Linked DNA regions of Methanotorris igneus Kol 5. The main gene of each other region encodes a partner of the protein of the gene in region 3 in a complex. Links are inferred from orthologs where the notes say so. Each region holds a gene or a part of one and is shown on either strand. Other genes may lie near its edges.

Region 1 (10,805 bases), 560 kb from region 3 along the record:
TTGATGATGAAACTTTAAAGAATATATTGGAATTCCCAAAATCCAATGTAACAATGGGTAAGATGGGAGTTGGAAGTAGGGGAGAAGGAGACTTTTTTGTGCATAGGGAGATAGCAAGGATAATCGAAAGCACTAAGCAAAAAGCAGAAGTTGATAGTAGGGAACAAGATGATGCAGGAGTTGTTAAGGCGGATGCAAAGTATATTGTTGTTGCTGTTGATGGAACACATTCAAGATTAAGTGAATTTCCATTTTTAGGGGGCTTTCATGTTGCAAGGGCAGCATTAAGGGATGTTTATGTTATGGGGGCAGAGGCAGTTGCATTGATAAGCGATGTTCATTTGGCAGATGATGGAGATGTGGGGAAGATTTTAGATTTCACAGCAGGAATTTGCACTGTTTCTGAAGCAATAAATGTTCCACTGGTTGCTGGAAGTACTTTGAGAGTTGGAGGAGATATGGTTTTAGGAGATAGGATGGTAAGTTCTGTTGGAGCTATTGGTGTTATAAAGGAGGGAAAACCGACAGCAAGGAAAAGGGCAGAGGTTGGGGATGTTATTTTAATGACTGAGGGAAGCGGTGGAGGAACGATAACAACAACCGCCCTATATTATGGCATGTTTGATGTGATTTATGAAACATTAAATGTGGATTTCTTAACGGCATGTAAGAGTTTAATTGAGAGTGGTTTAGTAAATCATGTGCATACAATGACAGATGTGACCAATGGAGGTTTGAGAGGAGATGCCTATGAAATTTCAAAAACCGCCAATGTTTCGTTAGTTTTTGATAAGGAGGTGGTTTATAAGCAAATAAATCCAAAAGTTTTGGATATGCTCAATAAGTTGGACATAGACCCATTGGGAGTTTCAATCGATTCTCTCCTAATCATTGCACCAGAGGAATATGCCGATGAAATAAGGAGGAAGGCAAAGGCAGAGATTGTTGGAGAGGTTAGGGAAGGAAATGAAAGCTATATTATTGATGACGGTAAAAAAATCCCGTTAGTTCCTAAGTTTAGGGAGGCAGCATATACACCAGTTAAAAAGGTTGTTGGGGAACAAAAACCAGAGGACTTTGAGGAGATGAAAGAAAGAGTTAGAAAAGCATGCGATGAGGCAATTAAAAAGAAAGATTTTGTATTGAAGTTGTTGAAAAAGAAAAAATTTATTTAAAAAATTAACAACCAACTAATCCATAACCTAAAAAACCTTTTCTTTTTTAAATTTTTTTAAATATTGATTTATTTCATCAGAAAAAATAGAAAATAAAAAAGCATTTATTTAATTCCCAATGCTTTGTTTGTTTTTTCAATAGATTTCATGTTGTCTTCTTCCATTTGGAGCATTGCTCTTATACAGTCAATGTTTTCTGGTACAACGTCACTTTCTTGGTGCACTGCTTGCATTAAGAATACTTCATTGTCAACGACATTAACGCTTTCTTCCCAAATTGCAATCTCATTTAAGTCATATCTCATTCTTCCTAAGTCCCTTGCATATTCAATAATTGTTGCTGTTGAATCAAAGCCCTCTGATGCCTTAACTGTTATTATTCTTGGTGTTTTTTCAATTGCATCTAAGATAGCATCTCTTGTAGTTCCTGTTGTCTCTACCATCAATGTGTGCATGTGCATCAATGTTGTTGGAACTACAACAGCAGAAGTTAAAATCTTCCCTTCAAACTTAGGAACTACTGAAACTACATCAGGCCCGTGGTGGGATGGAACTGTTGGTGGGTTTGGAACGATTGCATTGATTGGACCTCTTTTTGCATCGTTAGGGTCTGCTCCTCTCCTAATTAAAACAACTCTTGCTTTAACAATATCTGTAACTGAATCAATTGCATACAATGTCCTACACAACCCTGTTGTGTTACATGATACAACTCTAACATAGTCCTTTCCATAGCATCTATCATAACTCCACAATGCGTTGAAGTTGTCCTCAACATACTTTGCCTTTTCTCCCCCTTGCAAAATAGCCTTTACTTTGTATTTTTTGTAGATATTCTCTAAGTTGTCCTTCCCAATTCCACCAGGAGCACAATCGACAACTATGTCTGCATCTTCAATTACATCAAAAATAGTCCCCTCAATTTCAACCCCTTTTTCTTCAAATAGTTCCTTTCTCTCTGGAATTGCTGCGAATAATTTATAACCCTTCTCAACAGCCAATCTTGCTTCAAAATCTGGTTTTGTTTTTGTAACTCCAATTACCTCCATATCATCTTGCTTTGCAACTGCATCAGCAACTCTCTTACCTATTGAACCATATCCGTTTATTAATACTTTAACTGCCATTATACCACCACTCTTAAACAATTACTCTTAAACAATCAAAAATCAGTATAAAACTAAATCCAATTTTATAACTAAAATTTGTTGAACTTCTATATATAACTTAATATAACTTAACTATAACATTAATTATAACCAAATAGCAACAATAATAGTTAGTGATAAAAGGTATTAAAATCAGGTATTGAAATTATAGACAATAAGTTTTACCATGAAAATAATGACATTGGGATACATATGAAAGAAATCTTAAATAAAATACAGGAATTAAGGAAAAAAGACAGTAGTAACTTCAAAATCTTAGGGGAATATATAAAAGATCTGGATGAGGAAAAGTACAACTACATAATATTTAGGCTCAAAAAGCAAATAGAAATTGTTGAAAAATATAAGCCAAAGGTTAGACCTGCAATAGATCCTATGGTCTCTATGGAGTTGGGTGTTTATAGGAGATTGGATGACTACGAACTTGGAAAACTTCTGAATTACCCAGAGTGCTGCATAAAATCCTTTGCTGAGGATTTTAGAATAGGAATTGACAGTGAGCACTTAAAAGAAGCGGAAGAAATAAAAGAAAAATTCAGTAATGCTTATGCGATAATTTTGCCATCTGGATTCATACCATGCAGTTTAAAATGTGAAAAAAGTTGGAAGAGGAATTTAATAGCTGTTGTAACAGAGGAGGAATATTATAAAATTTTAGAATTGGAGAGGAAGCTAAAAGAAAAACTTCCACATTTCCATGGGGCATATGATGAATACTATGAAAAAATAATACTTAAATAATACTAAAAATGATGATAAGGTGAAGTGGTTAATATGTATATAATTATAGCAGGTATTGGTAGGGTCGGCTACACCCTTGCAAAGTCGTTGTCTGGAAAGGGTTATGATTTGGTTTTAATAGATATTGACAAAGAAAAATGCAAAACTATCTCTGCAGAGCTCGATGCCCTTGTTATACATGGGGATTGCACAAAAACAAAAATTTTAGAGGATGCCGGCATTGAAGATGCGGATATATTTATAGCAGTTACTGGGAAGGAGGAAATAAATCTAATGAGTTCATTAATTGCAAAGGATTATGGTGTTGCAAAGACAATAGCAAGGGTTAGTGAGCCAGAATATAAGGATGTTTTTGAAAGGTTGGGTGTGGATGTTGTTATAAGCCCAGAGCTTGTAGCGGCAAATTATATAGAGAAACTTATAGAGAGACCTGGAGTTGTTGATTTGGCAATTGTTGGTAGGGGAGATGCAGAGATTCTTGAATTGGTGATACCTCAAAATTCAAAGGTTGCAAATAAAAAAATAAAGGACTTAGGAAGACCAAAGGATTACTTGATTATTGCTGTTTATGAGGATAAAGAATTAAAAATTCCAGATGGAAATACCGAATTGAAGCCAGGAGAGAGGATTTTAGTACTTGTCAAGTCAGATTCTGTAGATGAGATAAGAAAGTTTTTTACAGAGTAAAAATGTCAATTAGGTTATTTTATTTTTAATTAATTTGTTTATTAATTTATTTGGATATTTAATCATTAGTAAAAAATAAATATGAGGAACAACACTATGGAAATTGTAAAGTTTGTTCATAATTTATGACTTATATTTAACAATAAATGAACAAAAATATATATTATGTGTATTTATAATATTTGAATTTTTTTATATTTTTTTATTTATATAATTCTAAATATCAATATAGACAAATAATAAATTCACCAAATCTCAGGTGAAAATCTTGAGAGTAGGTATAAACTCACAAGCTGTTAAAGAATTTAACAAAAATGGAATGGTTTGGGCAAAAGATGTAGAGTTAATTGAACTATCTCTTGCAGAAGTGGATTTTATTAATGATGGAAATCATGTAATTAAGTTGGCAGAAGAGCTTAGTGAAGAATACAATATTAGATATACAATTCATGCACCTTATCAAGATTCACCACTAAAATCTACGCGTATTAAGTTTACAGAAATAAACAATAAAAATATTAAGATAATGGAAAGAGTATTGGAGCTATCTTACAAACTTGGAGCAGAATGTGTGGTTATTCATGGCGGAGATGTCTTAGGTAAAAATTCAATTAAAAATGTAATAAAAAATCTTAAAGAAGTATGTAACACATCAAAAAATTATGGAATCACCTTAGCTCTTGAGAATGTATTTACAAATGAAAAAGGAATTAAACGTGCAGGTGAAACTCCAGAAGAACTTCTCTATATAGTAGAGAATGTAGGAAAAGATACCTTGGGTATAAATATAGATATTGGGCATGCATATATATCATCACAGATGCACAATATTAACATAGAAGATTATTTTGAAACTCTAAATGGACATGTAATTCATATTCATGCACATAACAATGTAGGACTTTGTGGTGAGGTCTGGGATAAGCATTTGCCTATCTTCAATGGAAAAATAGATTACACCAAATTGCAAAAAATGTTAAAGACTAAAAATATAATCCTTGAAGTCAAAAGTGGCTCCAGAGAAGAAGTTTTAGATAGCTTAAAATTTTTAAGTGGTAAAAAATGTAAAAAAACGTAAAAAATGAAGACAAATAATCCATATAGCTATTTTTCTTACATGGCTATGCAATTATAATTTCAACATCATTATCGTCTTCTTCATCATCATTATCTATAATTATATTGTCTTCATTTTCTTTAGCATATTCAACATCATTAACAACATTAACACTTTCATCTCTATTTTTATCATCTATATCAATATCTTTTCCTCCAATTTCAAAAAACGGTTTATATTTTATTTTTATTGTAATTTCTCCTTCTTCTATGTCCTTATTATAAGGAATTTCTATAGACTGAACTTCTTCAGATAGCAACTCTAAGGTAATATCCCCTTCTTTGAGTTTGGATGATTTAATATTTATATAGGATATAATAATGCCCTTCGGATTCTCAAAGGTAATCTTTATCTTGTCCATTTTATCCCTTCTTTCCAGTTATGATTGTTATTGGATTTTTTGCCATCATCATATATCCTATGCTTATTTTTTTCCCATAAGAGACGGATACATTTACCACTTCAACGTTGTAGTTGTATTTTTCTAATAGGGATATGACTCTTATAGCATTCTCCAATACAATAGTATTTGCAACGATGTGCTTTATCTCTTTTTTGTTTAGGGTTTTTATTATCTCTTCAATATCCTTTGTTCCCCCAATAAATGCCTTGTTAAAATCAATATCATTTAAAATTTCCTTTGCGTTGCCTTTTATAACTTTGCAGTTTTTTATCCCAAATTTTTTTAGGTTTTTTGTTGTGGTCTCTATGGCTTTGTCATCAACATCTATCGCATAAACAAATTTGCATCTTTTTGCAATTTCAACAGTCATCCCCCCACTCCCACAACCGATATCAACAACAACATCATCCTTATTCAGCCTTAATTTTCCTATACTAACTGCTCTAATCTCTTCTTTGGTTATTGGGACACCTTCCACTCTTATAAATTCATCATCAGGAATCATATTTTCACCAAATTTAAAAAATTTATATACCAAAAAATACAAACTAAATATATAAAATAATTTTTTAATTTGGTGAATGTTTAACAATGTTTAATATAATTAGGCGAAAACTCCTGCGGAGTTTTCGCTACTCGAAGCTTCGCTTCGATTAGGCGAAACTTTCGGTTTCGTTGCTCGAACCTTCGGTTCGATGGATATAACCGCAATAAATTTTTAAGGGCTATACAGGCTATTTCAAATTTTAAGGAAGCTATTCGAAATTCGTGAATATATAAATAAATTAAAAATCCACTGCAACCTTCGGTTGCAGGGAAGTTGAATAATCGTAGATTATTCAACTATTCCGCACACGACTATAACTTCGATGAATGTTTAACAATATATCTAATTTAAATGAGATTAGATAAATACCATCCAACTACAAAACAGCTAAATATTAAATATTTTGCATTTGGGGAGGGGAGATATTGCAATCACTAAGGATATTTAAGGTTATGGGCATACCAATCGAACTTCATATAACTTTTATTTTGTTACTAATTTTGGTTTACTTCTTATGGGGACTTGGGGGGCTTATTTTGTATAGCCTACTCTTTACTTCAGTTGTTTTGCATGAACTTGGGCATTCATATATTGCCAAAAAATATGGGGTAAAGATTGCAAAAATCATGCTTTTACCAATTGGTGGCGTGGCAATGATGGACAAAATCCCAAGGGAGGGGGAGTTTAAAATAGCAATTGCTGGACCTTTGGTTAGTGTTACGTTGGGAATTCTGCTTTTGGTATTTTCAAATTATGTGGATTTCAATGTAAGTGGATATCCATTATTTAAATCAATTGGATATTTGAATATACTGTTGGGAATTTTCAACCTTCTCCCAGCATTTCCTATGGATGGAGGAAGGATTTTAAGGGCTACATTATCAAAAAAGATAAGCTATATTAAGGCAACTAAAATAGCATCTACAATTGGCCAGTATTTTGCATTCATGATGCTAATTTTTGGATTATTGAACATGAATATTATTTTGATATTGATAGCAATCTTCATCTACGTTGGGGCTACGCAGGAATATAGGGCAGCGATATTTGATGAAGTATTCAAAAAGATAAAGGCAAAAGACATAATGACAACAAAAATAATCCACGTGCATCCAGAAATGAGTATTGACGAGTTCATTGATTTCATGCTAAAATACAGACATTTGGGTTATCCAGTAATTGAAAATGGTAATTTAGTGGGCGTAGTTACAATTAATGACATTGCAAATGTCGAAAAATCTAAAAAGATTAGGGACGTTATGAAAAATCCAATAATAGTTTCTCCGGATGCAGATGTTTCTGAAATTTTAGGTAGTATGGATGAGGAGGATAGGGTTTTTGTTGTAGAAAATGGTAATTTGAAGGGATTAATTTCAAAAACCGATGTATTGAGGGCATTGAGAATTCTTGGCTTAAAAGAGGGATTTTAGTTATGATACATTCAAATTAACAAATATACTTTCTGAAAATAATAAAAATAATTAAAATAATTAAGGATAACAATTAAGATATAAGGATATAAAGAAAAAATAATATTATTCTTCTTTTTTGCCACTATTTTTCCATTCAGTATAACCACATCTTCCGCATGCGTATCTGTTTAAGTGTTCAGCCATGAAGACACCAGGGCCACATTTTGGGCAGAATTTCTTTAATCTAACAACTTTGTCCCCTTCAATTTTGTAGTATTTGTATTTTTGTGTTTTTCCCATTATTCTCCCTCCGCAGCAACTTCTTCTTCAATTTTGTTCTTTTCTAAAACTGATTTCTTTTCAACCATGTTCATAATTTTTTCGTCGAAGTAGAGTTTTGCATAACCTCTTGCCTCTTGCTTACCAAATTCTTGGTCAATTCTATCTATAATAAGCATGTTTTTATCAACATTTAACATTGCAGCAAGTTTTAACTTGACGTCCTTTATTGTTGGTGTAGCTCCTTCAAATGTAACTATGAACCTAATTTCTCTTCTGCTTAATAATGGGTTTTGCCTATCTGATATAATCTTTATTTCCATGCTATCGCCTCTCCATCATTTTTAGTATTTCGTCGATTTGGTTCTTTAGCTCTTGTGTAATTTTCAAAAAAACAATACCTTCATTAGGTTGGCCATATAAAACAATAGTGTTTTCGGGAAAATACTTGATGACAGGGATGACCAATAGATCCTCTTCCCCTTTTACTAATAGTGCGATGTCCTTATCATTTATGTTTGCTAAGTATTTAATTTTTTCGATGGCCTCATCTGATATACATCCGGGAGGATTTTCGACTTCAAAGGTTTTTTTAAATTTATGTTCTATATCTACCTTAATATCCCTTTTTGTTTTTAAATCAAAAATCGACAAGTTTGGAATAATGCCCTTTGATAATAAGGTTTTTGTGGTAATATCACCAACAGAAACAACCTTTCCATTTATTGGAGGTAGTTCTTTATATACTTTTCCGAAGGGTTTTTTAAGTAATTTTCTAAGTTCATCTGTTAATATATACACGCTCACTCATCCTCCCAAATGTATTATTTTGCACTTAATGCAAACTTCCCCTTTACATCAATCTTTGCCTTCTTTGCAATCTCTGATTTTAATGGGTCAAGAACTATTAAGAGCCCTCTCCAATTTTCAGTTGTCTCTCCCATGCATAGTGGGCATCTTTCTTCGTTTGTTAGATATTTGCATTTTAGGCATGCCCTCATACACTCACCTGCAATTCCTTTTAATGTAAAAAATAAAAATATATTTAAACTCCTTAGTAACAGGCTTGATCAATCAGATGAAATCTTTCAGATTAGATAAAAATCCTTTCCAGATTTTCATTGCTAAAAAATCTGGTTTTAATTATAGTTGTTTGCCAATTTTATACGGCAAAACTTTGTTTTGCCATTTATTTTTTAAAAGGACGATAAACCAATTGTAAAATTCCAAATAAAGGTTAATTACTTCATATAATTTAAATAAAGTTTTCGTTCATTTGTAAGGCAAACAACTATACATTCCCAAACATTTCAGTTCAGAATGAATGGAATACAGTCGTGTGCAAATTTTTTAATTGTTATTTAAACCATAACTAATTTTAAATATTATTGGGTTATTCGTTTGATTGTTGGGATTTTTTCTTTTCTTCTTCAATCCATTCTAATTTACCCAATCCTGGTTGTCTCATTGTTAATGCTATTTTACTACCTCTTTTTCTTTCTTCTCTTAAACTTATTGCCACAATTCTTGCTCTTACTCTATCTCCAATCTCCAATACCTTACCAGTTTCTTTACCAATTATCGCCTCTCTTTTTGGGTCGTATGTTACATAATCATCCATAATTTGGGAGATGTGAATGAGCCCATCAAGAGGCCCCAACCTTACGAATGCCCCAAATTCAACAATATCCACAATTTCCCCTTCAACAACTTCATGCAACTCAGGAATGTAGATGAGAGCATCAAAAACTACTGGGTGGTATGCTGCTCCATCGCCATGAATGATTTTTCCTTCACCGATTTCTTTCACATCCACAATTGAAAGGATAAAACCAATGTCTCTATCCAAAATTCCCTCATATTTTTCTCTTAGGATGTTTGTAATGGTCTCCTTTAGTGGTCTTCCAAACATGTTTGGAGGGACTCTAATAACGTCAGAAATTGTTAAAATTTTATACAAATGACCACCTCGCACTTATTTTTGTTAAAACTCCAAAACAGGGGTAATTTGATGTTATGCATAAAATAGAACAATAAAAGTTAATATAAACAAAAAATAACATAAAACACTATCACGTATATTTTATCCTCATCATATATAAACCTAACTTTATAATTTAACATTATCTAAAAACATTAAGGTAACATAAGATTTAATATATACCTTACATCATTAAAGGATACCCACATAATTGATAATCCATATTATGATAATTCATAAGACTAATCCAGATTTTTGAGGGTGAAACGATGAGTGAAAAAATTGCAGTATTGGCATATTCTGGAGGATTGGATACAAGTTGCTGTTTGAAGCTATTGGAAGATCATTATGGATACAAGGTTGTCTCTGCATGTGTTGATGTTGGGCAACCAGAGGAAGAATTAAAAGAACCCGAAGAAAAGGCAAAAAAATTGGGAGTTTTGGAGCATTACACCATTGATGCTAAGGAAGAATTTGCAAGAGATTACATATTTAGAGCAATTAAAGCAAATGCAATGTATGAGGGTTACCCATTATCAACAGCATTGGCAAGACCACTGATTGCATTAAAGATCGTTGAACTCGCAAAGAAAATAGGTGCTGAAGCAGTAGCACACGGCTGTACAGGAAAAGGAAATGATCAATTTAGATTTGAGACTGTAATTAGAATAAAAGCACCAGAATTGAAAATAATTGCCCCAATAAGAGATCTAAACTTAACAAGAAAAGAAGAAATTGAATATGCAAAGCAAAAAGGTATCCCTATTCCAACTGAAAGCAAATCATTCAGTATTGATGAAAACTTGTGGGGTAGAAGTATTGAAGGTGGAGTTTTAGAGGATCCTATGGTTGAGCCACCAGAAGAGGCATTTGCTTGGACAAAGAATCCAAAAGAATGTACTGAGGAAGAAATAGTTGAGATTGAATTTGAAAATGGAGTTCCAGTTGCAATAAATGGGGAAAAATTAGAACCAGTTGAGTTGATAAAAAAAGCAAATGAAATTGCTGGAAGAAATGGCGTTGGAAGAATAGATATTATTGAAGATAGAATCATTGGCTTAAAATCAAGAGAAACCTACGAGTGTCCTGGGGCAGTAATGTTGATAACTGCACACAAAGCACTTGAACAGTTGGTATTGACAAGGGATGAGTTAAGATTTAAGGAAATTGTAGATAGCCTCTATGGAGAGTTGATTTATAGGGGATTGTGGTTTGACCCGTTGAGGGAAGATTTAGATGCATTTATTGACAAGACACAAGAAAGAGTAACTGGAAAGGTTAAGTTAAAATTGTA
Region 2 (10,979 bases), 620 kb from region 3 along the record:
GAGAGAGGTTGTATTTTGCTGTATGGGATTTCTCTAGATTGGCAAATATAACGGCATCTTCAAACACCACAACAGATGCAGTATTTTTGGTTAATGGTGTCACATTTAATTTGACATTGAATCAAACTCCAAAAATTACTGGATTTGGGAAAGTAATTTCAACTCGTAGTTATGAACCAAATGAAATTAGGGTATTGGATGTTTCAAACAATGCTATAGTTTATTTAAATATTACCTACAATCAACCATCAACTATCTATGTTGCGAAATTTAAACCATATAATATATCTATAATTATAAATTATAATGGTGGTTAAATGATATTTGATTCAGATATCGTTATTGCAGTTATTGTTTTATTGGTTGGATTGAGTTTTTATGCTGCATCTTTATCTGAACATGTTCATTCATATACAAGTGCTGTTAAGACCAATATATTGTATGATAAAGCATCACACACTTTATTGGATTTAGTTTCCGATGGGACCTTAGAATCTTGTATTATTTTGTATAATAATGAATGTGAAGATATTGCAAATAATATTCTAAGAAATAGAATAAATTTTAAAAATTATGAATTGACAATAGGGAATATAACTATAAAAGAAGGTTCACCTACGGGAAATGAAGTAGTTGTCTCATCTACAATACTTTTAAATAGAACTGAAGGTTGGTATGGGATTTATGGGAATGAAACAAAATTAAATATTACTCAGGAGTATTTTTTATCTGAAAGTGCTGCAATGCAATATTTAAATGAAACATATAATAATAGTACATTTAAGAGAGCATTTTATTACTTCAACACATCAAAACCTATTGAGGTTAAACTTAAAGTGTATGGTGGTTAAATATGTATCTATCTCAAACTATGATTACGCTAACTCTATTGTTGCTTTTAACTGGAACTTTGGTTTATCAAACAATAGACATCCATAGAGAAATGGTATTGAACGAGATGAAAGCATCTTCTGTTGATTTGAAATCTTCAACAGTTGAACATGTTGTTAATGTTGCACTTCCTAAAATATTCAACAAGGCGTTGAATGATGCGGAACTTGAAGTTATTGAAAGATACAACAATGGGGCACAAAATCCATTTTTTAATAATGTAAGTGATGCATTAAATTTCATAAAAGAGAGAACAGAAAATTTAACCAACGCTTATTTGGAAAATATAAGTGAAGAGTATAGTAAAATGGGATATAACTTTGAATACACCCCCATTAAAATAACAAATATAACAATGGTTGATGGATTTACATTTAAGATTAATTATACATTTAGCTATAATCTTTCAAAAGATGGAGTATTTAAAACAAAGGATGTGAATTCCTATCAATATTGCACTGTAAAAACAATTTTAGATGCATATCATTATGTTTTGTTAAGTGGTTGGAGTTTAAAGGATTGGGATTATAGAAAAATGATAATAATACACGAAAATTCAGGGAAAAACTTAACGGATTATCAAGTTTTAATAAAGTTAAATTCCTCAAACTTTAATTTTTCAAAGGCAAAATCAGATGGAAGTGACATTAGATTTACCTATTTAAACACTACCACAAATACGGAAAAAAATATTTCATACTGGATTGAATATTGGAATTCAACATCCGAAAATGCGTCTATATGGATAAAAGTGCCTTACATTCCTGCAAATGGGGATGCAATAATCTACATATATTATGGAAATTCAGAGGCAACGAATGAAAGTAATGGCGACGTAGTATTTGATTACTTTGATAATGGATCTAAAGTATCAACATGGAATGTTAATTCTTCTGCTGGAGAAAATCAATCAGATGGAAATCCAGCACCAAGCTATTATGCGTATGCAAATTCCTACATGTATAAGAATGTGAATTTAACAACAAATAAAATAATAACTTTTAATGTAAAAACAAACGGATCTGGGGACTTTTACTTCCTTTGTAATAATACAGGTGGAGGACAAAAGTACACTATAGGTTTAGGAGGTAACTACATATCAGGATTTGCAAACACAACATCATGGACAGTCGGAGATACACCTTCAAATGGTTTTAATGCAATGTCCGACACGTGGTATAAATTTGGAATTGTAATAAATGAAACAAAAGCAACATTATATTATGAACAAACTACGGATAGCAGTCCAGAATTACCTGCTAATACTAATGGGATGTACACTATTTCAAATAATGGTGGATATATTGGATTGGCAGGACATAACGAAACTACTTGGTGGGATAATATAATTATAAGAAAATACACCAATCCAGAACCAACTGTGAATATAAGCAATCAAACACTCATTTACATCTCGCCTTCAAACTTTGTAGAAGATAGCAACTCACCATCGATAATAGACATGTTAGCAGGAAAGAATGAAAATACATGGGGATACGGCATAAAGTTAGTGGAATAAAATTAAAAATATAAAAATAATTTATTCAATTTTTTCAACATACATCAAAGGATAATCTAACTCTTCAATATATCTTAGCCTTAAAATAGCAATAGTTTCATTTACCCTTATTTTTAATTTAACATTTAACATTTCACCAGTTAAGGATACGTATTTTCCTTCTTCAAAGTCCCCAACTATTTTAACCTCAATATCTTCCACACACGGTTGGTTTTTCATTGCTTCTTCAATTGCTTTTTCCAAACTTTCTTTGTTATTTAAGCTCACTGGTGTCCCAACAAATTGATGAAATAAAGCTCCCAAAGTAATTCCTCCCTCAAAAACAGCCCTTTCCCTATCAGTTAAATTTTTAAAGTAGCTCTTAAATACCTCACTTTCTTCCAATTTTTTTATATTTGCCATAAAAATCCCTCCTTTTTATCTCTAAAAACTACATTTTATTGTTTTTCAATTTTATAAATTTTTAACTCGGATTTAAAAAAGGTATAATGTTTATATATGATAACGCTATAGGAATATGTGTAGCACTTTTAAGTTATCAAAACTTTAATAAATTAAATTAATACAATCATACTAATGGTCGACCAAAAAAAGGAGCTATAAGTATGAACGTGAAAAATTTAGAAAAATTGAAAAAATTGATGGAATAAAGGGTATATTTTTGATAAGTGGGGGGGAGATATTGTATATGATTGGAGTTCTCAAAATTTGGACGTAGTTGGGATTTGTGCAACAGCATTAAAGATAACCAAAGATATCGAATTATTAATAAAATATAATGGGAACTTTAAATTTTTGGGTGTTGGGACAAGCTTTGGTGAGATAATTATAAAAAACATTGATAATTACATTTTAGTAATGATAATCGATTCAAAAATTTAACTTAAAATGTAATATTGTTTTCAAATCTCAGCTTCAAAATCTTCGTAGTTGGTATGATGTTAAGTTAATTTTACAGTCTTGTATTTCAAATTCTTAACGCACACAGCTATTTTAAAAAGTTTTGTTATTGAATATTTTCCCACTCTTTTTTAAACATTTCAAAACATAAATTTAAGACCTCTTTTATAACATCATCCTTATTTTTCTTCTTTTTATCATAAGGTGCATTTAAACCCGCCGCTTCTGCGTGACCTCCTCCTTCTCCTCCAAGTTCTTTCCCTATTTTTTCCATTAAAGAGCCAAGATGAACTTTTTTTGAGACACTCTTTCTACACCTTGCACTAACCCTTATCTCTTCTTCTCTTTTCCTAACTGCTACAACAAATGCAATATCTGCCCCTATACTAACAATGGTTTTTGCAGATGATGCTTCATGGGAACTTACATGAGACAAAGCAACAGTAATGCCATCTACCTCTCTAATCTCCATCCTACTACATGCCTTTAAATGAGCCACTCTCTTACTCTTATCACTCTCTTGGGATAAGAGATAGAGGATTTTTTGGAAACTTATGCCTTTTATAAGCCACGCCAATATGCTAAATGTCATTTCATTTGCAAGTTTTAAGTGTTTTGTGTCATACAAAATTCCACACAATAATGCAATCCTTATATTTTTTGGAGGATAGATGCCAAGTTTCCTAAAAATTTCAGAGACAATTTCGCATGTGGATGGCGATTTTTCATCAACAATATAAAATTTACATAAATTAACCAAGTTTGTCTTTTTGTGGTGGTCAATTAAAACAACATCACACTCCTTTAACTTATCCTCATCAACGCTCAACTGGTTTGTTGATGAAGTATCTACCAAAACAACTGTTTTTGGTAATTTTGGGTATTCAACTATTTCAACTTCTTCATCAACCTCTTCCAAAATATTTCTTGACAGTTTGCTTATAGAATTGGCTGATATTCTGAAATTCCCAGATGGATTTAGTGTTTTTGCAAGATACTTCAATGCAATGCTCGCCCCTACAGCATCAGGGTCTGCATTGTGGTGGCATAAAAATAGAATTTCGTCATTCTTTAAGAATTTTAGTAGATTCTCGATGTTTTCTTGGAGCGGCTCCATGGTAGTCACCAAAAAATAAAGTCGTTATATTTTTAATTTTATTGGGTTTGTGTTCATATAAAGCAAAATGGCCCAATATTCAAAAAATTTAAAATGAATAAAAAAAATAAAATAAAAAAACAAAAATAAATAAAGATAATAATTAAAACAAAATTTAAGCTTAGAAAAACTTAAATTCTTATTGTGCTGCAGTGGATGCCATTGCCTGCTGTAATTTTTCTTGCAACTCGCTTAATCTTTTTTGCATTTTTTCTTCTTGTTTAGCCAATGTTGATATTCTCAATTTTAAAGTTTCTAATTTCTCTTCTAATTCTTTTTTAACATCTTCCTTATTTCTTTTGACAAAAATGCCCCCAGCCATTTTATATACTTCATCTCCTGTAGCTTTTCCGAGTTCTTCTAAAGCTTTTTCAATCTCTTTTGTTTGCACTTCTATTTGCTGTTTTTGCATAACAATCATTTGTAATTGTTGTTGAAGTTGTTGGAACTGTAAAATTTGACTTTGTACACTTGGTGGCAATTCCATACTTTCACCCAAAATTATTTTTTGATTTGTTTATTTATCTTTATGTTTAATGGTTAAAATAGTTTATCCTTTACAGATTTTATAGATATTATCTGAAACTTTTATCCACCTTAAATAAGAATATAATGCCGCTCTTAAAATACTTAAATCTTCGGCAAAAATCTGAATGTTTAAAATATTGGCATTTAATTGCATATCTGCTTTTGATTTTATTTGAGATTCTAAATGATCCAATAGTATAGCTTTATAAATAACCTCGGCTTCCTCAGGAGAATCAAACTCAATCTCCAGGCAAAAAGAATTTATCTTTGACATTTTTTCCCATTTTAATATTTTCATTATTAATTTATTTAACATCGATTTTATCAAATGTCTTTATAGATTTGACTCTTATTAATGGTCCAACTTTTCTATCATTCTTATAGAACTGGATGGAGAAAAGAACCATTTTGTTTTTATCTGTTGGTGGATTGCGATATTTAACCTTCTCAAAACTCATAACAAAATCACTATCCTCTACAAATTCAAATCCATAATCTAAAAACAAATTACAATATTCCTTTGTATTTTCAGTGTATTTAACTGCCAATCCGTTATCGTTAGTCACCCTTTCTCCACAAACTTCTTTTTGTAATTTAATTGATATAAACATTGACAATATTCTATTCCTTAAAACATCATAGATTTTTAACTTTCCGGGATTTCCCTTGAATTCCTCAATGATGATAACTTTGTCGTAATACTCAAAAATCTCTCTTAAAGGAGTTTTTCCTCTTGTTAGATATTCAACATTTAAAGCCCTGGCCAAATCATTAGCAAAACTTCTTGTTCTTTGGGAAGGTTTTCTTGATGTGGTTATTATCATATTGTTCATATTACCTCGCCTTTACTAACTTAACTGTCTTAGGCCTTAATTTTATTAGGATTTTACTACTACAGTAAGGACATTTTGCCTTTGAACCAATTTCATCCAAAGTTACAACTTTTTTACAATTTATGCATTTATACTCTGTCATACTTCCCCACCGCAAAATAACATTATGGAAAATTTTAGTTTGGAAGAGAAAAAAGTAGTTAAGTTAAATTTATTTAGATTTCTCTTTTCTTGCTTTCAATTACTCTTCTAATTGCCTTTGTAACGACTTTACCTGCACCTGTTTCTGGAGTGTAAGCTCCTCCGGCAATTTTAGCTCCACATTTACCGCACATCCAGATTGAAGTACTTACTCTTCTTAATTTTTGGAATCCGCAAACTGGACACTTGTATTTTTTCTTTGCTTTTATTTCAACATCTCTAACTCTTACTCTAATTTTTCTACCGTATCTTGCACCAAATCTTCCTGCTGGCCCAACTTTCTTTGTGTGACTAAATGCCATTACTACCACCTTTTAATTCTTTTATCTTTGTTTTTTGTTTGTTTTTATAAGTCATATCTTTTTAGGACTTTTGTTTGAACATTTCCTTTTGTAACTTTATTTAAATGAGCGTAAAACTCTGCTTCAATACCACTTGGAATTTCTATAACAACAATTAAAGAACCGTCAGATTGCCACTCTTCTTGTTTTACAGTTCCATATTGATGTAGTATGTGATATGCACTTCCCGCAAATTCTGCAGGGATTTTAATAGCAACATCCCTTTTTTCAAATTTGATTGGTAATATCTTTCTAAGTTCTTTTATTATACGTGGCAATTGTTCTTCAGCACTCTTGTAAATATCTATGTTAACACGAGCTTCTTCCAAAGCTTTTTCAATCCTCTTAGGTGGATGTGGTGTGTCAGTTTGTGGATTTATAGTGTTTTTTGCAATTAAAGATATAATTTGTTTCTTTTTTTGTTCTTGCATCTCTTTTCTTTGTTGAGCAGTAAGTTGGACATGTCCCTTTAATATAATTTGTTTTGCAATTTCTTTAACATCTGTTGTACCAAAAACTTTAAGCAGTGCATCTTCTGAAGCCTTTTCCCCTTTTCCAGAATCTTTATACACGGCCTCAATGGCTAAAATCTCGGAAATGTCTATATCTTGCCCTTCCTTAAGTTTTGCAGCTAAGTAAGGATCTACCAATATTTCAAACTTTTCTCCATGTGATTGGTATCTTGCAATAACAGCCTTATCTACGGACACCATAATAATCCCTTCTTTTTATTTATATATCTTTCTATCAATACATGATATTATCAAAACATATATTATTAACACTGCAAACAAAATACAAAATATAGTCGTGTGCGAAATTTTTTAAACGTATTTACGCATTAATGAATTTTTAAATAATCTTTATTCTTCCTTAAAATATACGGCAAAACCTAAAAGGTTTTGCCAAAAAATTGAAATAAGGCATAAATCTTTATGACTTTGTCAATAGCATATTTCCAATTTCTAACGCACACGACTATAATAGCAAAAAAACATAAAACGGAAGAGATATTTAAAGTTGGCATGTAACTGTTTGTGTAATTCTTTTCATATAATTGGGCATAGTAAAATCTTTGAAAGAATAATAAATAAGTATAAAATTTAAATCAAACCATAATTTATGCCTTCATTTCATTGATGGCTGTGGCTATTATAACGCAACGACTATAAAATCATGGATTAAAATCAATTTTATTCTTAATATTGAACATTATTTAATTCAAATATTTCATAATTTATTGTGGATTTTCTTCTTTTTCATTATTTTCCTCAGTGTTATCTCCGTTTTCTTCTTTATTTTCTTCTTCCTGTTTTTCCTTTTCTTTTTCCTGTTTTATTTTTTCTTTAACTGTATCCACTAATTCTTTAATTTTCTCGTATGGAATTCTTTCCACCATCTTTTCATCATCTTTTATAACAACCATATCCACATTTTCAGGTTTCAATTCCTCTGTTGTTTTACTCAACACATATATGGCTAACTCCATAGCTTCTTCAATAGTTAGGTTTTCATTGTACTTTTTCTCTAAAATTTCCATTGCAATTGGTCTTCCAGAACCTATTGCTGTTGCTTTGTATTCAATTAAAGCTCCACTTGGGTCTGTTTCAAATAGTCTCGCACTGTGCCTGTCAATTCCAGCAATTAAAAGTGCTACACCAAAAGGTCTTGCCCCCCCATGTTGTGTATATGCCTGCTTTATATCGCAGATTTTTTTTGCTAATGCTTCAACAGTTATCGGTTCTCCATAAGTAACTCTATTTATTTGTGCTTCAATTCTTGCTCTATCAACTAAAACTCTCGCATCTGCAACTAAACCTGATGTTGCTGCTGCGATGTGGTCATCAATTTGGAAGATTTTTTCAATTGAACTAATTTCAATTAAATTACTTGTTATTCTTCTATCCACTGCTAAAACTACTCCGTTTTTGCATTTTATTCCAATTGCTGTAGTTCCTCTTCTTACGGCTTCTCTGGCATATTCTACTTGGTATAACCTCCCCTCTGGGCTAAATACTGTAATTGCTCTGTCATAAGCAGATGCTGGAACCATTTGCATACTTTTACCTCCAATTATCTTAAATTCACAAATTTTTTAAATTTGTATACTATTTAATATTTTTGAAGAAAATCAATTATTAGCATTTCGTTTGTATTTTGTTTTTCACCAATTCATTAACCAAAAAACAAATACTGTTTGCTTAATAATATTTATAACTATATTTTAACTTATTACTGTATTTATAGATAGTGGTTTTTAAGTTTTTTTATCTCTTATTTTTATATCGTATGTGTTAGTTTATGACACAACCTTATCATAACATTTATATATGAGAAAATTCTAATAACCATTAGAGATTTTAATGTCAAACCTTCATGGTGATGGCTATGATACCTGTTAACATATCTGAGGATGCATTGGAATTTATTAAGAAAAAATTGAAGCAGGCAAATGCCGACTCCATAGTTATATACTTTGCAGGATTCGGTTGAAGAGGGCCTAAATTTGGAGTAGAGATTATGAAAGAGCCCCGCGAAGGAGATGAACTGGTCTATGATGGTGAATTTAAGATTTACCTTGACAAGATAGCAAAAGAATTTTTAACTGAGGTAAATTTGATATTGAAGAGGTCTTTCCTTCGCGGGGAATATTTAGCAGTTAAAGGTTATGGTGGAGGGTGCTAACCCGAGAACCCTAATGGGATCGGGTTAGTTATAGTTGTGTGCGTTAGAAACTGAACATAACTTTAATAAAATTTATAAGGCATTAAATACTCAATTTCAAAATTTAAAGGAGGAAAAATGACAACTTAAAATTTTATAAGTTTTTATAATAAGTTTAAAAAAATTCGCACACAACTATAAAAACCCTCCACAGTTTTAATTATTTTTATTTAATCTTTTGTTTTTGCTTTTTTATTTATTTTTTATCTATTTTTTCAGTATTATCAACGCATCACCTACACAACATCCTTTTCCATCTTCTTTTACAAACACAGGATTCATATCAATCTCCTTTATCTCATCATACAGTTCCATCATTACTCCAAGTTTTACAATTAAATCAACTATGGATTTAATGTCCCTCTTCGGTCTTCCCCTAACTCCTTCCAATATTTTGTAGGATTTTAATTCTTTTAACATTTCATGGGCATATTCCTTTGTTATTGGATATATTCCAAATGAAACATCTTTTAATACCTCAACAAATACCCCTCCTAATCCAGTCATTACAACAGGCCCGAAAATCTCATCCCTCTTACCACCAACAATTATTTCCAATCCATCAACAAACTCCTCAATCAAAACCCCCTCAATAACTCCATCAATCCCATGATCTTCAAAGTACCTCTTTGCATTGTTGATAATTGTTTCATAAGCTTTCCCAACATCTTGAGGGTTAATAATTACACATCCAGCATCTGACTTATGCAATATATCTGGAGAGACAATTTTCATAACTAATCTACTGCCAAGTTCTTTTGCATATCTTATTGCTTCTTCTTTATTCTTTGCTATGTATCCTTTTGGAACTGGAATACCGTGGAGTTTCAAAAATTTCTTTGCAGTATATTCATTTAAATTAGTAAATAATTTTTCAATTGTCTCTTTGTTATTGTCTTTTATTTCTTCAAACTCTTTTCTAATTTTTTCCAAGTATTCATCCCAATCTTCTTTTGTTTTCATTTTGCTGTATTTGTAGAGGTAAGATAATGCCTCGATCCCTGCCTCAGGAGTTATGTAACTTGGAATGCCATTTTTTCTTAAATAACTTTTTGCTCCCTTTATTGAAGCTCCTCCAACAAAAGACGTTACGATGGGTTTTTTTATGCCATTCTCTCTGTAATATTCTTTTAATTTCACAATTTCTTCAGCAACCTCCAATGGCTTCGTCATCTCTTGGGGGGTTAAAATAACTAACAACCCACTTACATTTTTATCTTCCATTAAAGTGCTAACTGCATTTTTATATCTCTCTGTATCTGCGTCCCCTATTATATCAAGTGGATTACTTATTGTTGCAGTTTTTGGGAGTTTTTCTTTTAGTTTTTCTTTTGTTTTCTCCTCAAAATTCGCCAACTTCACACCATACTTCTTGCACATATCTGCGGCCATGACTCCAAAGCCACCAGCATTTGTAACAATACCAATTTCATTGAACTTCATTAGTGGTTGTGTTGAAAAGATGTGCATTAAATTCACAAGTTCCTCAAATGTATCTGCCCTTAAGATCCCCCCTTCTCTAAACGCCGCGGAGTAAATCTCATCACTTCCTGCCAAACTTCCAGTATGGGAAGATGCTGCTTTAGCCCCCTCCTCAGTTCTTCCACTTTTTAATGCAATAATGGGCTTTACTTTCGATAGTTTTTTTGCAACACTCAAAAACCTCTTATCCTTTAACCCCTCAATATACAAAACCACAACTTCTGTGGTTTCATCAGTCATTAAATATTCCATTAAATCACTTTCTTGGACGTCAATTTTATTGCCAATGCTCACGATTTTTGAGAATCCAAGGTTCAATAAAGGGGAGATATCCAATATTGCTGTTAATACAGCACCACTTTGAGATATTATGGATATATTTCCTTTGTTTGGGAATAATTTCC
Region 3 (11,179 bases):
AAAGTTGTTGATGTAAACTCAAAAGAAAATAAGGTTGTTTATGAAAAAGATGGAGAAAAGTTTGAATTAGATTACAATTATCTTGTTCTTGCAACAGGAGGAACACCATTTGTCCCTCCAATTGAGGGGAAAGATTTGGAAGGAGTATTTACAGTTAGAACTGTTGAAGATGGAATGAAAATTGATGAATACGCTAAAAAATCAAACAGTGTTGTTGTTGCTGGTGCTGGAGCTATTGGATTAGAGATGGCCTATGCCTTCAAAAAGAGAGGTTTGGATGTTACAGTTGTAGAGATGGCTCCGCAGGTATTGCCAAGGGCATTAGATCCAGATATGGCTGAGAAGGTTAAGGAATATTTGGAAAAAGAAGGAATCAAGATTATTTTAAATAAGCCAGTCGAGAAAATCGTCGGTAAGGACAAAGTTGAGGGTGTTGTTGTTGATAATAAAGTCATTGAGGCAGATATGGTTATTATGGCTACTGGCGTAAGACCAAATATCGAATTGGCTAAAAAGGCAGGATGTGAAATTGGAAAATGGGCAATAAAAGTCGATGAAAAGATGCAAACCTCTATTCCAAATATCTACGCCGTTGGAGATTGTGTTGAAGTTGTTGACTTTGTAACAAAACAGGTGACAATGTCTCCATTTGGAACCACCGCAGTAAGGCAAGGAAAGGTTGCAGCAAAGAATATAGTTGGAATAAAGGCAGAGTTCAATCCAGTTTTAAATGCAATGGTTTCAAAAATAGGAGACTTGGAAATTGGAGGGGTGGGTCTAAGTGCTTTATCTGCAAACCAAAATGGCATTCCAATAGTTATTGGAAGATGCAAAGCACTAACAAGAGCAAGATACTACCCAGGAGGAAAACCAATAGAAATCAAGATGATTTTTGATAAAGATAAAAGAGTAGTTGGATGCCAAATCGTTGGTGGAGAGAGAGTCGCTGAGAGAATCGATGCCATGTCAATAGCAATATTCAAAGGGGTTAAAGCAGATGAATTAGCAAATATGGAGTTCTGCTATGCCCCACCCGTCTCAATGGTAAATGAGCCATTGGCTCTCGCTGCTGAGGACGCTCTGGAGAAGTTTGATTAATCCCCTTTTTCTTTTTTTATTTTAGTGGTAGGAATGGAAAATGATGAATTCACTGAAAAAGAAATAAAAAATTTATAATTATTATGTTTTTATGTTAATTTCATCATCACTACTATATATTATAGTTCTATCAGTTACTGCAGGTTTATGACTTCTTCATCAATATAATGAAATTTATAAATCTTATAACAAAATTTTAGGCAAAAATAATAAATTAGCAAAATTATGAAAAGTGCATCATCAAAATAGACAATCAACAAAAAACTGATAATTAATCCAAAAAATTAATATTAAAAAAGAAAATTGTTGCAATCCCTAAATTGGATTGCAACCGTTTAATGGGCTTTTGCAAAATTAAACGCCCAAAAAAGACCTTATTTGAACTGAATTTCTATTTGAACTGAGTCTGGTATTTTGACTTTCATAATGTGTCTTAATGTTCTTTCATCTGCTTCAATGTCAATTAATCTCTTGTGTATTTTCATGTACCATCTTTCATAGGTCTCAGAACCTTCTCCATCTGGTGCTTTTCTTGTTACAACTTTCAATACTTTTGTTGGTAATGGTATAGGTCCTGATATGTCAACTCCTGTTTTTTCTGCAATTGCTTTTATTTGCCTACAAACTTCATCCAATTCTTTGTGGTTTGTACCACTCAATTTTATTCTTGCTTTTTGCATACTCATCCCCCTTCATTTTTTAAGTGTTTAAAAAGAGGTGTAAATATAAAAAAATAAAAAGAAAAGAGGAAATTAAGCTAATTTATTTGTTTTTTGCTTTAACATCGATTGCCATACCTGCTGCGATTGTCATACCCATATCTCTGATAGCGAATCTTCCGAGTTGTGGGATTTCTTTTACGTTTTCAATAACCATTGGTTTTGTTGGTCTGACTTTGATGATTGCAGCATCTCCAGCTTTAATGAAGTCTGGATTTTCTTCTATAACTTCACCAGTTGCTGGGTTCAACTTCTTCAAGATTTCTGTGAATGTACATGCAACTTGTGCTGTGTGTGCGTGGAAGACAGGTGTGTAACCAACTGTAATGACTGTTGGGTGTTGTAAGACAACGATTTGTGCTGTGAATTCTTCTGCAACTGTTGGTGGGTTGTCTGGGTGTCCACAAACGTCTCCTCTCTTAATATCTTTCTTACTGACACCTCTTACGTTGAAACCAATGTTGTCTCCAGGCTCTGCTTGTGAGATTTGTTCGTGGTGCATTTCGATGGATTTGACTTCTCCTTGAACTCCTGCTGGTTCGAATATAACTTTGTCTCCTGGTTTCAAGATACCTGTTTCTACTCTACCAACAGGAACTGTACCGACCCCTGTAATTGAGTAAACGTCTTGGATTGGGATTCTTAATGGTAAGTTTGTTGGTTTTTCTGGTGGGTTGAATTTGTCTAATGCTTCAACTAATGTTGGTCCATTGTACCATGGCATTTTGTCTGATTTTTTAACAACGTTGTCTCCATGGTATGACGCAACTGGGATAAAGTCAATGTTGTCTGGGTTGTATCCTAAGATTTTCAATAATTGTTCTGAGAGCATCTTTTTCATTGCTTCGTAAGCTTCTTGGCTGTAGTTTACAGTGTCCATCTTGTTAATTGCAACTGCAATTTGGTTGATACCTAATGTTCTTGCTAAGAACATGTGTTCTCTTGTTTGTGGTTGGATACCTGTTTTGTGGTCGTTTACGTCAACGACTAATATAGCAGCGTCTGCTTGTGAAGCTCCAGTAATCATGTTTTTAATGAAGTCTCTGTGTCCAGGACAGTCGACAATTGTAATTTCGTATTTTGGAGTTTCGAATTTCTTGTGAGCAATGTCGATTGTAACCCCTCTTTCTCTCTCTTCTTTTAAACCGTCCATAACGTAAGCAAACTCGAATCCTGCTTTACCTTTTTCTGCAGCTTCTCTTTTTAATTTTTCTAAAACTTGTGGGTCAATTGCTCCACTGTCGTATAAGAGTCTTCCAATTGTTGTTGACTTACCTGCGTCAACGTGTCCAATGAATGCAACGTTTAATACTGGCTTTTGTTTTGCCATATTCCACGACCTCCATTTTTATTTTTTAACTTTTACTTTTTTCTTTACTTTATTTAATTATTGTCATTTATAGCCATATAAAAATGTAAGTAACAGTTCACAAAATTAGAAAATAATTTTATCATTCGGAAAAATTTGGTAAATAGTGAATAGTAGGAAGTGGTATATATATTTTATGGTGGGGTATGGTCGTTTGCGGAATTTTTGTAAGTTATTTATAGTCGTGTGCGGAATAGTTGAATAACCTACGGTTATTCAACTTCCCTGCAACCGAAGGTTGCAGTGGATTTTTAAACTTATTTATACATTAGTGAATTTTTAAATAATCATTATCCTTCCTTAAAATTTGAAATAAGGAATAAATCTTTAAGAATTTACCAATAGTTCATTTCAATCTCTAACGCATACGACTATAATCACAATAAAATTTTGAAAGAAGTTAGGATTATGTTAAAATTCAAATAGAGCACAACCTATTTTTAATTATTCAACTTTCAATCCCTTTCTTTCTCTTATTTGTTTTATTAATTGATCCTGTAATTCAGGCGGTACTTTTTCGAATCCAGCAAACTCTATACTCCAGAGACATCTACCTTGGGTAGCTCCCCTAATTGCTCCAGCGAATCCAAACATCTCTGCAACTGGACATTTTGCTTTGATAATTGCCATGTCCCCTTCTTGCTCCATATCTAATATTTGTCCTCTTCTGTTGCTGATTTCTCTTATTGCGTCTCCCATGTAGTCTTGTGGTGTGCTGATGAATACCATTTGCATTGGCTCTAATAATACTGGTTTTGCTTGCATTATCGCATCTCTGATACCAAACCTTACTGCTGGAATTAATTGTGCTGGACCTCTGTGGATTGCATCTTCGTGGAAGATAGCATCTACTAACTTAACCTTAACTCCTTGACATTTTTCTGCTGCTAATGGACCGTTTCTTACCGCCTCTTTGAATCCTTGTATAATTAATTCTCTGGATTCGTCTAAGTGGATAATACCTCTTGTCATGTTGATTAACATGTTTCCTTCATAGATGGACATTACCCTCTTAGCTTCTTCTTTGTCCAATCCTGCCTCAACTAATGCTTTCTCAACTTCTGGTGTTGTTCTCTTCTTGAAGTCCTCATCTTTAATTTTACCTTCTTTGTATGCTTGTAAGACACTCTCTTCTAATGGTTCAACAACGAAGTAGAGTTTGTTGTGTTTGTTTGGTGACTTACCTTCAACTATTGGTGATTGTGTAGTTACCGTTTCTCTATAAACAACAATTGGGTTACCTACTTCAACCTCAATTCCTGCATCTCTTCCAATTTTTGTTTTTGTAATAACTTCAATGTGCAATTCTCCCATACCGCTGATTAAGTATTCTCCAGTTTCTTCGTTAATTTCAACTTTTACTGTGTTGTCTTCTCTTGCTATTTGTCTTAATACTTCAATTAATTTTGGCAAGTCCTTGTTGTTCTTTGGTTCAATAGCAACTGTAATAACTGGCTCACTAACGTGGGTAATTGCCTCAAATGGTGGCTCAATTATGTTGTTTGGTGAACAGATCGTTTCCCCTGCTGTTGCCTCTTTTAATCCAGTAATAGCACAGATGTTACCTGCTGAAACGCTATCTACTTGTATTCTTTCTGGACCCATGAAGACAGAAACTTGCTGAGCCCTTGCTTTTGATTTTGAAGTTACTAAGTAGATTTCGTCCCCTTGTCTTAATCTTCCACTGAACAATCTACATGCTGAAACAGGTCCAGCGTGTTTGTCCATGATAATTTTTGTAATAACTCCTGCCAATGGACCGTTTGGATCACAGTTGAGCATTGCTTTACCAATTTCTGAATTGAGGTCTCCTTTCCAGATGTTTGGAATTCTGTATTTTTGTGCCTCAACTGGGTTTGGTAAGTGCTTAATAACCATGTCTAAAACTACTTCATGCAATGGAGCTTTTTCAGCAAGTTCTTTTTGTTTGTCTTGTTCGCAGTATTCAATAATGTCTTTGAATGTTATTCCACTCTTTTGCATGAATGGAACTGAAATTGCCCAGTTGTTGTATGCTGAACCAAATGCAACACTTCCATCCATGACGTTAACAAGCCATTTGTCTTTGAATTCTTCTGGAGCCATTTTCTTAATTAAGTTGTTTACATCGGTAATGATTTTCATGAATCTGTTTTGTAATTCTTCTGGTGTTAATTTTAACTCGTTGATTAATCTGTCAACTTTGTTGATGAATAAGACAGGTTTTACTTTTTCTCTCAATGCTTGTCTTAAAACAGTTTCTGTCTGTGGCATTACACCTTCTACTGCACAAACGACGACAATTGTTCCATCAATTGCTCTCATTGCTCTTGTAACGTCCCCACCGAAGTCAACGTGCCCTGGGGTGTCGATTAAGTTAATTAAGTAATCTTTACCTTCGTAGGTGTGAACCATTGAAACGTTTGCAGCGTAAATTGTAATACCTCTTTGTGCCTCTTCCTCATCAAAGTCCAATGCTAACTGCTCTCCTGCTAAATCTTTTGAAATCATTCCTGCTCCAGCCAATAAGTTATCGGATAATGTTGTTTTACCGTGGTCAATGTGAGCACAAATCCCAATGTTTCTAATTCTGTCGTGTTGCTCCATTAAGGTTTTAATTTTTTCAATCATCTTTGCTCTTCTACCCATAATCTCATCCCTCACCTAATTATTTTTACTTTTTGTTTTGTTGTTTTTTATTTAGTATTTTATTTGGATTATAGACATAGTTTTAAATTTTTATTTTTTATTTTTGAGATAAAAGAGTTAATTGAAAAAGCTAAATTGGAAAAATATAAAACATATTGATTATCTTGCTGATTGAGCAACTCTTTCTGTTTCTTCTTTTTTCCTGACAGCGAAGCTTCTTTGAATGTCTCCTTTTGCAGCAGCAATTATTTCTTCTGCTAAGCATTCAGCAATGCTCTTTTTGTTTTTGTGTGATGCCTGCCATGCACCTAATGCGATGTTTCTTAAAGCAATATCTAATCTTCTTGATGGTGATGAGTCAACAGATTGTAAGTAAGTAATTCCACCATAGGAGATTCTTGTTGTTTCTTCTCTTGGACCAGCGTTTTCTAAGGCATCAACTAAAACTTGGATTGGGTTTTGTTTTGTTCTTTTTTCAATAATTTCAAATGCTTCTTCAACAATTTTTAATGCTTTGAGTTTTTTTCCAGTGTTGTGTTCCTTTCTCATTATTTTGTTTGCTAATCTCTCAACAATGCTCATTTTAGCTTTATCAAATTGTTTCTTTGTAAATCTACCTGCTGTGTGTGGAACATAAATTGGTGTTAAGTTTATGTATCTTCTTAAACTTGGATCTCTAACAACAACCTCTGTAGGATCCCACTTACCAAATATTTTAATTTCTTCCAACATCTCACCCCAAATTTATCTTTTAACTTTTTCTTGTCTTCCTCTAACGAGCTCTCTTAATGAGTTCTTACCGACCATAATGACCTTATATTTAACTCCTGGAATGTCCCCTTTTGCTCTTGGCCCTTTTGGTCCCCCAATACCTTCAATAATAACTTCATCGTGTTCATCAATGAAGTTTATAGCGTGGTTTCCTGGACAGAATGCTGTAACAACTCTACCGTTTTTGATTAACTGAACTCTAACACACTTCCTAATAGCAGAGTTTGGCTGCTTTGCCTCTAAACCAACTTTTTCAATAACAATTCCTCTTGCCATTGGAGCTCCTTCTAATGGGTCATATTTTTCTTTTAATCTCAATACTCTTCTGACATAGTTGTAGTCATGCCATCTACATTTCTTTCTTTTCAATCTTAACTTTCTTCCAGCAAATTCCCCTCTTGGTGATTTACTTCCTGACATCTTCTCACCATTTTACGATTGTTTTTTAATTTTAATGTTTTTTAATTTCTTATTTTTATTTTTAGTAGTTCCAATTATAACTTATATTCATGTTCATCATTTAGTTTCATTTATATATTTATTTATTGAATAAGATTTGGTTTAATATCTATTGGTTTTCTTCTGTTGTTGTGTTTGTTGTTTCAGTTTGTTGTTGTTCAGTATTGGTTTCTTCAGTTTTAGTTGCTTGAGCTTGCATTTCTACTGATTCTTTGCTTGTATCTCTAAGTACTTTTTTACCCCCAAATCTTTTTCTGAATGGCCTCCTTCTATTTCCTACAATGACCCTTATATTCTTTACGTCGGTGTGTCTTCTTGCAATTTGCACAGCTCTTTCAATGTTTCTTCCTCTGTTTCCAATAACTGCTCTTCTAAATTTAGGATTTATTCTTACATATGCTATTAATTCCCCATTAATTTTTTTGAACCAAACGTCTTCCAATTCTATTGGAGCAAATATATTTTTGATGAATTTTTTAAGGTCTGATGAATATTCTATGATGTCAATCTTTTTACCAAATTTCTCCATGGCGGTTTTTACGTTTTCTCCACCTTTCCCAATTGCTGCACCTATATCTCCCTCTTTAACAACAAATACAATCCTATCATCATCACAAATACAATCGATGACAGTTGCACCGCTTAATTTTTCAAAATAACCAATTTTCATAATTTCTTCTGTTGTTAACCTAACTTTCATTAAATATCACCTGAATTTCCTTCTTTTATTAAACTCAAAATATTTGAGTTCCCTTCTTCGAGGACAAGAAGTGCAGCAACTGGGAAAGGTTTCCCACAGATAGCCCCTAATTCTAATGATGTTACATTGTGGGTATAAACTGGAATATCTGAGAGTTTTGCATAGTATTTTACATCCTCTTCAAGTTCTTTTGGACAGTTACCAGCAATAATAACCAATTTACCTTCTCCGTGTTTTATGAATTTTATTGTTCTTTTTGAACCTAATATAACTTTTCCAGTATCAACCGCAGTTCTAATTGCCTTATTTATATCCATTTTCACTCCTCCTTCTCATTTTTTACTCCGGAGGATTTTTCCTCCAAAATATTTTGTTTGATTTTAAGCGTAAAGGTTTTGAATGTGTTGGTTATAATAGTTCAAAGTTATTTTTATACTTTTTGTATACGGACATGATTTTGAAATGTCATTTTAAAACAACAAAAATGGTTTAAACAACAGTTAGAATATATCAAAAAATAAAAGAGTTTAAATATATTAATTATCTCTATCTTCGGCAACCTTATTATTTAAGTTAGTAGTATTTATACTTTTACCCTCTTCATAGTCCCTATCAATATACAACTTAACACACCCAGTTCCTAAGTAGATTGGCTTACCTACAATAACGTTTTCAATAACTCCCTTCAACTCATCTTTATAACCCCTAATCGCCGCAGTATATAAATGTTTAACTGTCTCCTCGAATGCCGCCCTCGCCAAGACAGATGCTTTTTCTCCACCGACCCCATGCCTACCTATTGGCTTAACTTCCCCATCTGCTGTCATAATATCTGCCACAAGCATCAAGTGCCTTATATCAACATCAAGACCCTGCTCTTCCAAGGTTGATTTCATCTCATTTATAATTGCATTCCTTGCTGCCTCAATTCCAAGAACTTCCTGAATCTCTATAATGTTGTTTGTTATAGTTCTTGTTTTATCTACACCCTCAATTTTAAAGACCTCTTTCAAGTTAGAACCTTCACTGTAGAGAACGTATTCATCCCCTTCTTTTTTAATTATAACCCTTTCAATATTTGGCACTCCTTTCAACTGCACAGACCTAACTTTTGGCAATCTCTTTCTTAAAGTTTTGAGAGATGGGTTCTTTATTTTTAAATATAACTTATTTCCATCAACCTCAATTTTTAATTTCAACTTTTTCTTAATTGCGTCAACAACATCATCTATGGTTAAATCCCTACTCCTTAACCTATCTTCATCCAACTCAATGGTTATACACTCCCTTATTAAATCAATACTGACACTTTTGGAAACTGTATCGACGGTAGTACTCTCAATTTCCTTTGCGACTTTCTCTGCTTTTGCCCTATCGTATCTATAGTCCTCCTCCAAATAAATTGTCATCATTGGTGTTGATGGTTCCTTTCTCGCATCAACAATCTCAATCATCCTTGGCAAACCAAGAGTAACGTTAAGTTCCGCGACTCCCGCATAGTGGAAGGTTCTCATCGTGTTGTGTGTGATCAAACCTTCGGCCGTCGTGAAAGTTTCCAGACCTTCAACGCTTAAATCATAGACATAGCCATCGTAGTTGACTTCCTCTATCGATACTATTTCATCCCAGATGACATCACTCTCTACGGCTTTTCTAAGAACCTTCAACTCTTCCAATTCAACGTTTTTCGCTCTAGCGAGCTCTTCAAGTTTTGTAAGATGCCTTTGCAAGGTAGTTCTTCCTATCTTCTGCTTTCTGACAAACTTCCTCGCGTAGTGCAACGGATATCCGAGCTTTTTAGAGGCATCTAAAAGTGCCGAACCTATCGATGGGATCACGTCTATTAGATCGTACGTGGTTTTAGATTTCAGCGATTCAACAAGTTTCTCAAGCTTCCTAGCCTTTTCTGGAATGGAGGAACCTATCTCCTCTGCAAACCTCTTAGCGTACCTGTAGGATATCTCGATTCCGTACTGTCCCTTTACCCTTCTCTTAACGCAGAATATTCCGAACCTTGTTAGTAACAGGGCTATTTCGTCTATCAGATCTTTGGATGATGAGAACGCTCTAATCGTCTTTCTTTCAACGCTTACACTTCCGTCTCCGTCGAAATAACCCTGCAATATACCTCTGACGAACTCCTTCTCAGCGCTAAACACGAAGTCTGGAATCTTCTTCTCCTCTGCATTACTACCAAAGTTCTGGACGAACTCACTTAGAACTGAAGAGTACAACCTTATGTCATGACTCTTTGAAAATCCGCTGTGGTTATCGTATTCAGCCGTCTTAATACCAAGTCTCTCCGCCAACTTTCTGACTATTTCGATGACCTCCTTGTTTGTATTCGAGATCGACACGAAGTATTTCGTTGAATAGCCGTCTGCTAGGTATATACCCAAGAAGTATCCGAGGTCGAAGTCCAATTCGAGCTTTCTATCAATAACCTTACCGTTGATCGGCTTTATTGAATCACCAGAAACTGGATAGCTGACGAACTCAGCTAGGTCGATTGCGGATATGCAGTTCAATGGCATGTACCTTATCGCCGGAATCCTATCTCTAACCTTGAGCTTTCTACCCTCTATGGGCACTACTTTATTGTTCTGCCTGACGACGAACGAGTGATAAGGAGTTGCGGTGATTACTCTTCCAGACCTCGTCTTAATCCTTATGAGTTTCCCGCTGAATCTGTGCCTTATAACGCTTGTAATTCTCTTCCAGTGGACTTTTTCGTCCTGATCCAGGCTCAGTGCGTAGACATCTACTGGCAAATCGCAGATTTCATGAACTCCCTGCTTAACGAATCCAAATTTCTCTATGCATTCATCAACAAATCTGCCGATCTCAACTAATCTGACGTTCTCTCCTTCCTTAATTACGATCTTCTCATCATAGGGCAAGGACATCTGAGTACCTGGCTCACCAATGGACTGTGCTGCAACAACCCCAACAGCTTCCCCTGGTTCAACAAGTGTCCTCTTATAAGCTTTAACTGTCTCTTCAATAATTTCATCAATAATTTTTTCATCCGTTATGTTCTCTTTTACAAGTTTGCTTACCAATTCCTCTTTTAATGAAAGTGGCAACTCCGTATTTTCAACTTTTTTCTTAATCATTTCCGCTAACTCCATGTTACCCACCGATGAAAATTATTTGACAAAATTGCCCCAATTATTCTTCATATTTTGCCTTAACTTTGGTTATTATTTTGTCAATATCAACTGCCTTACCATGGTCTGCTTTTGATGGATCTACTCCATCTTCTCCATAGACAAATTGAATTATTGTTCCTCTTGAGTCTCTTACAGTTCCATCATACTCTGCCCTTAAATCTTGGAGAGCGTTAATTAATCTTCTCTGCATGTAACCAGATTGTGCAGTTCTAACAGCCTGGTCAACAAGACCTTCCCTACCTCCCATTGCGTGGAAGAAGTA

Evidence for each region.
Region 1: METIG_RS07800 (region 3) and METIG_RS05150 share a complex: the UniProt entries of both Methanocaldococcus jannaschii proteins name them as parts of the RNA polymerase complex. The link is inferred for Methanotorris igneus Kol 5 from one-to-one orthologs.
Region 2: METIG_RS07800 (region 3) and METIG_RS04745 share a complex: the UniProt entries of both Methanocaldococcus jannaschii proteins name them as parts of the RNA polymerase complex. The link is inferred for Methanotorris igneus Kol 5 from one-to-one orthologs.

What each region holds. Positions count from the first base shown.
Region 1 is NC_015562.1:1,016,283-1,027,087, forward strand. Bases 7,708-10,434 are described here. They hold METIG_RS05150 (DNA-directed RNA polymerase), read right to left. Parts: upstream 9,491-10,434; coding sequence 8,924-9,490; downstream 7,708-8,923. Other genes in these bases: METIG_RS05135 (30S ribosomal protein S24e), read right to left, coding at 7,708-7,853; METIG_RS05140 (GTP-dependent dephospho-CoA kinase family protein), read right to left, coding at 7,855-8,331; spt4 (transcription elongation factor subunit Spt4), read right to left, coding at 8,355-8,531; METIG_RS05155 (argininosuccinate synthase), read left to right, coding at 9,781-10,434. In the rest of the region: METIG_RS05090 (AIR synthase-related protein), read left to right, coding at 1-1,175; METIG_RS05095 (type II glyceraldehyde-3-phosphate dehydrogenase), read right to left, coding at 1,280-2,302; METIG_RS05100 (DUF483 domain-containing protein), read left to right, coding at 2,537-3,085; METIG_RS05105 (NAD-binding protein), read left to right, coding at 3,119-3,772; METIG_RS05110 (sugar phosphate isomerase/epimerase family protein), read left to right, coding at 4,041-4,850; METIG_RS05115 (hypothetical protein), read right to left, coding at 4,894-5,250; precorrin-6Y C5,15-methyltransferase (decarboxylating) subunit CbiT, read right to left, coding at 5,252-5,797; METIG_RS05125 (CBS domain-containing protein), read left to right, coding at 6,265-7,269; METIG_RS05130 (30S ribosomal protein S27ae), read right to left, coding at 7,375-7,551; more of METIG_RS05135, read right to left, coding at 7,551-7,707; more of METIG_RS05155, read left to right, coding at 10,435-10,805. UniProt on the Methanocaldococcus jannaschii protein: DNA-dependent RNA polymerase (RNAP) catalyzes the transcription of DNA into RNA using the four ribonucleoside triphosphates as substrates.
Region 2 is NC_015562.1:956,922-967,900, reverse strand. What follows is about bases 4,400-7,300. They hold METIG_RS04745 (DNA-directed RNA polymerase subunit P), read right to left. Parts: upstream 5,970-7,300; coding sequence 5,829-5,969; downstream 4,400-5,828. Other genes in these bases: METIG_RS04735 (ribosome assembly factor SBDS), read right to left, coding at 6,375-7,082; rpl37A (50S ribosomal protein L37Ae), read right to left, coding at 6,043-6,330; METIG_RS04750 (ribosomal biogenesis protein), read right to left, coding at 5,300-5,827; METIG_RS04755 (KEOPS complex subunit Pcc1), read right to left, coding at 5,017-5,292; METIG_RS04760 (prefoldin subunit beta), read right to left, coding at 4,606-4,953. Also shown: METIG_RS04785 (hypothetical protein), read left to right, coding at 1-317; METIG_RS04780 (hypothetical protein), read left to right, coding at 318-851; METIG_RS04775 (DUF2341 domain-containing protein), read left to right, coding at 854-2,410; METIG_RS04770 (dihydroneopterin aldolase family protein), read right to left, coding at 2,432-2,812; more of METIG_RS04765, read right to left, coding at 3,417-4,399; psmA (archaeal proteasome endopeptidase complex subunit alpha), read right to left, coding at 7,607-8,428; acs (acetate--CoA ligase alpha subunit), read right to left, coding at 9,301-10,979. UniProt on the Methanocaldococcus jannaschii protein: DNA-dependent RNA polymerase (RNAP) catalyzes the transcription of DNA into RNA using the four ribonucleoside triphosphates as substrates.
Region 3 is NC_015562.1:1,585,103-1,596,281, reverse strand. The notes cover bases 8,079-11,179. They hold METIG_RS07800 (DNA-directed RNA polymerase subunit A''), read right to left. Parts: upstream 10,876-11,179; coding sequence 8,281-10,875; downstream 8,079-8,280. Other genes in these bases: rpoA1 (DNA-directed RNA polymerase subunit A'), read right to left, coding at 10,916-11,179. In the rest of the region: METIG_RS07840 (NAD(P)/FAD-dependent oxidoreductase), read left to right, coding at 1-1,098; rpsJ (30S ribosomal protein S10), read right to left, coding at 1,473-1,778; tuf (translation elongation factor EF-1 subunit alpha), read right to left, coding at 1,861-3,147; METIG_RS07825 (elongation factor EF-2), read right to left, coding at 3,631-5,814; METIG_RS07820 (30S ribosomal protein S7), read right to left, coding at 5,974-6,546; METIG_RS07815 (30S ribosomal protein S12), read right to left, coding at 6,559-7,005; METIG_RS07810 (NusA-like transcription termination signal-binding factor), read right to left, coding at 7,154-7,744; METIG_RS07805 (50S ribosomal protein L30e), read right to left, coding at 7,744-8,061. UniProt on the Methanocaldococcus jannaschii protein: DNA-dependent RNA polymerase (RNAP) catalyzes the transcription of DNA into RNA using the four ribonucleoside triphosphates as substrates. Forms part of the jaw domain.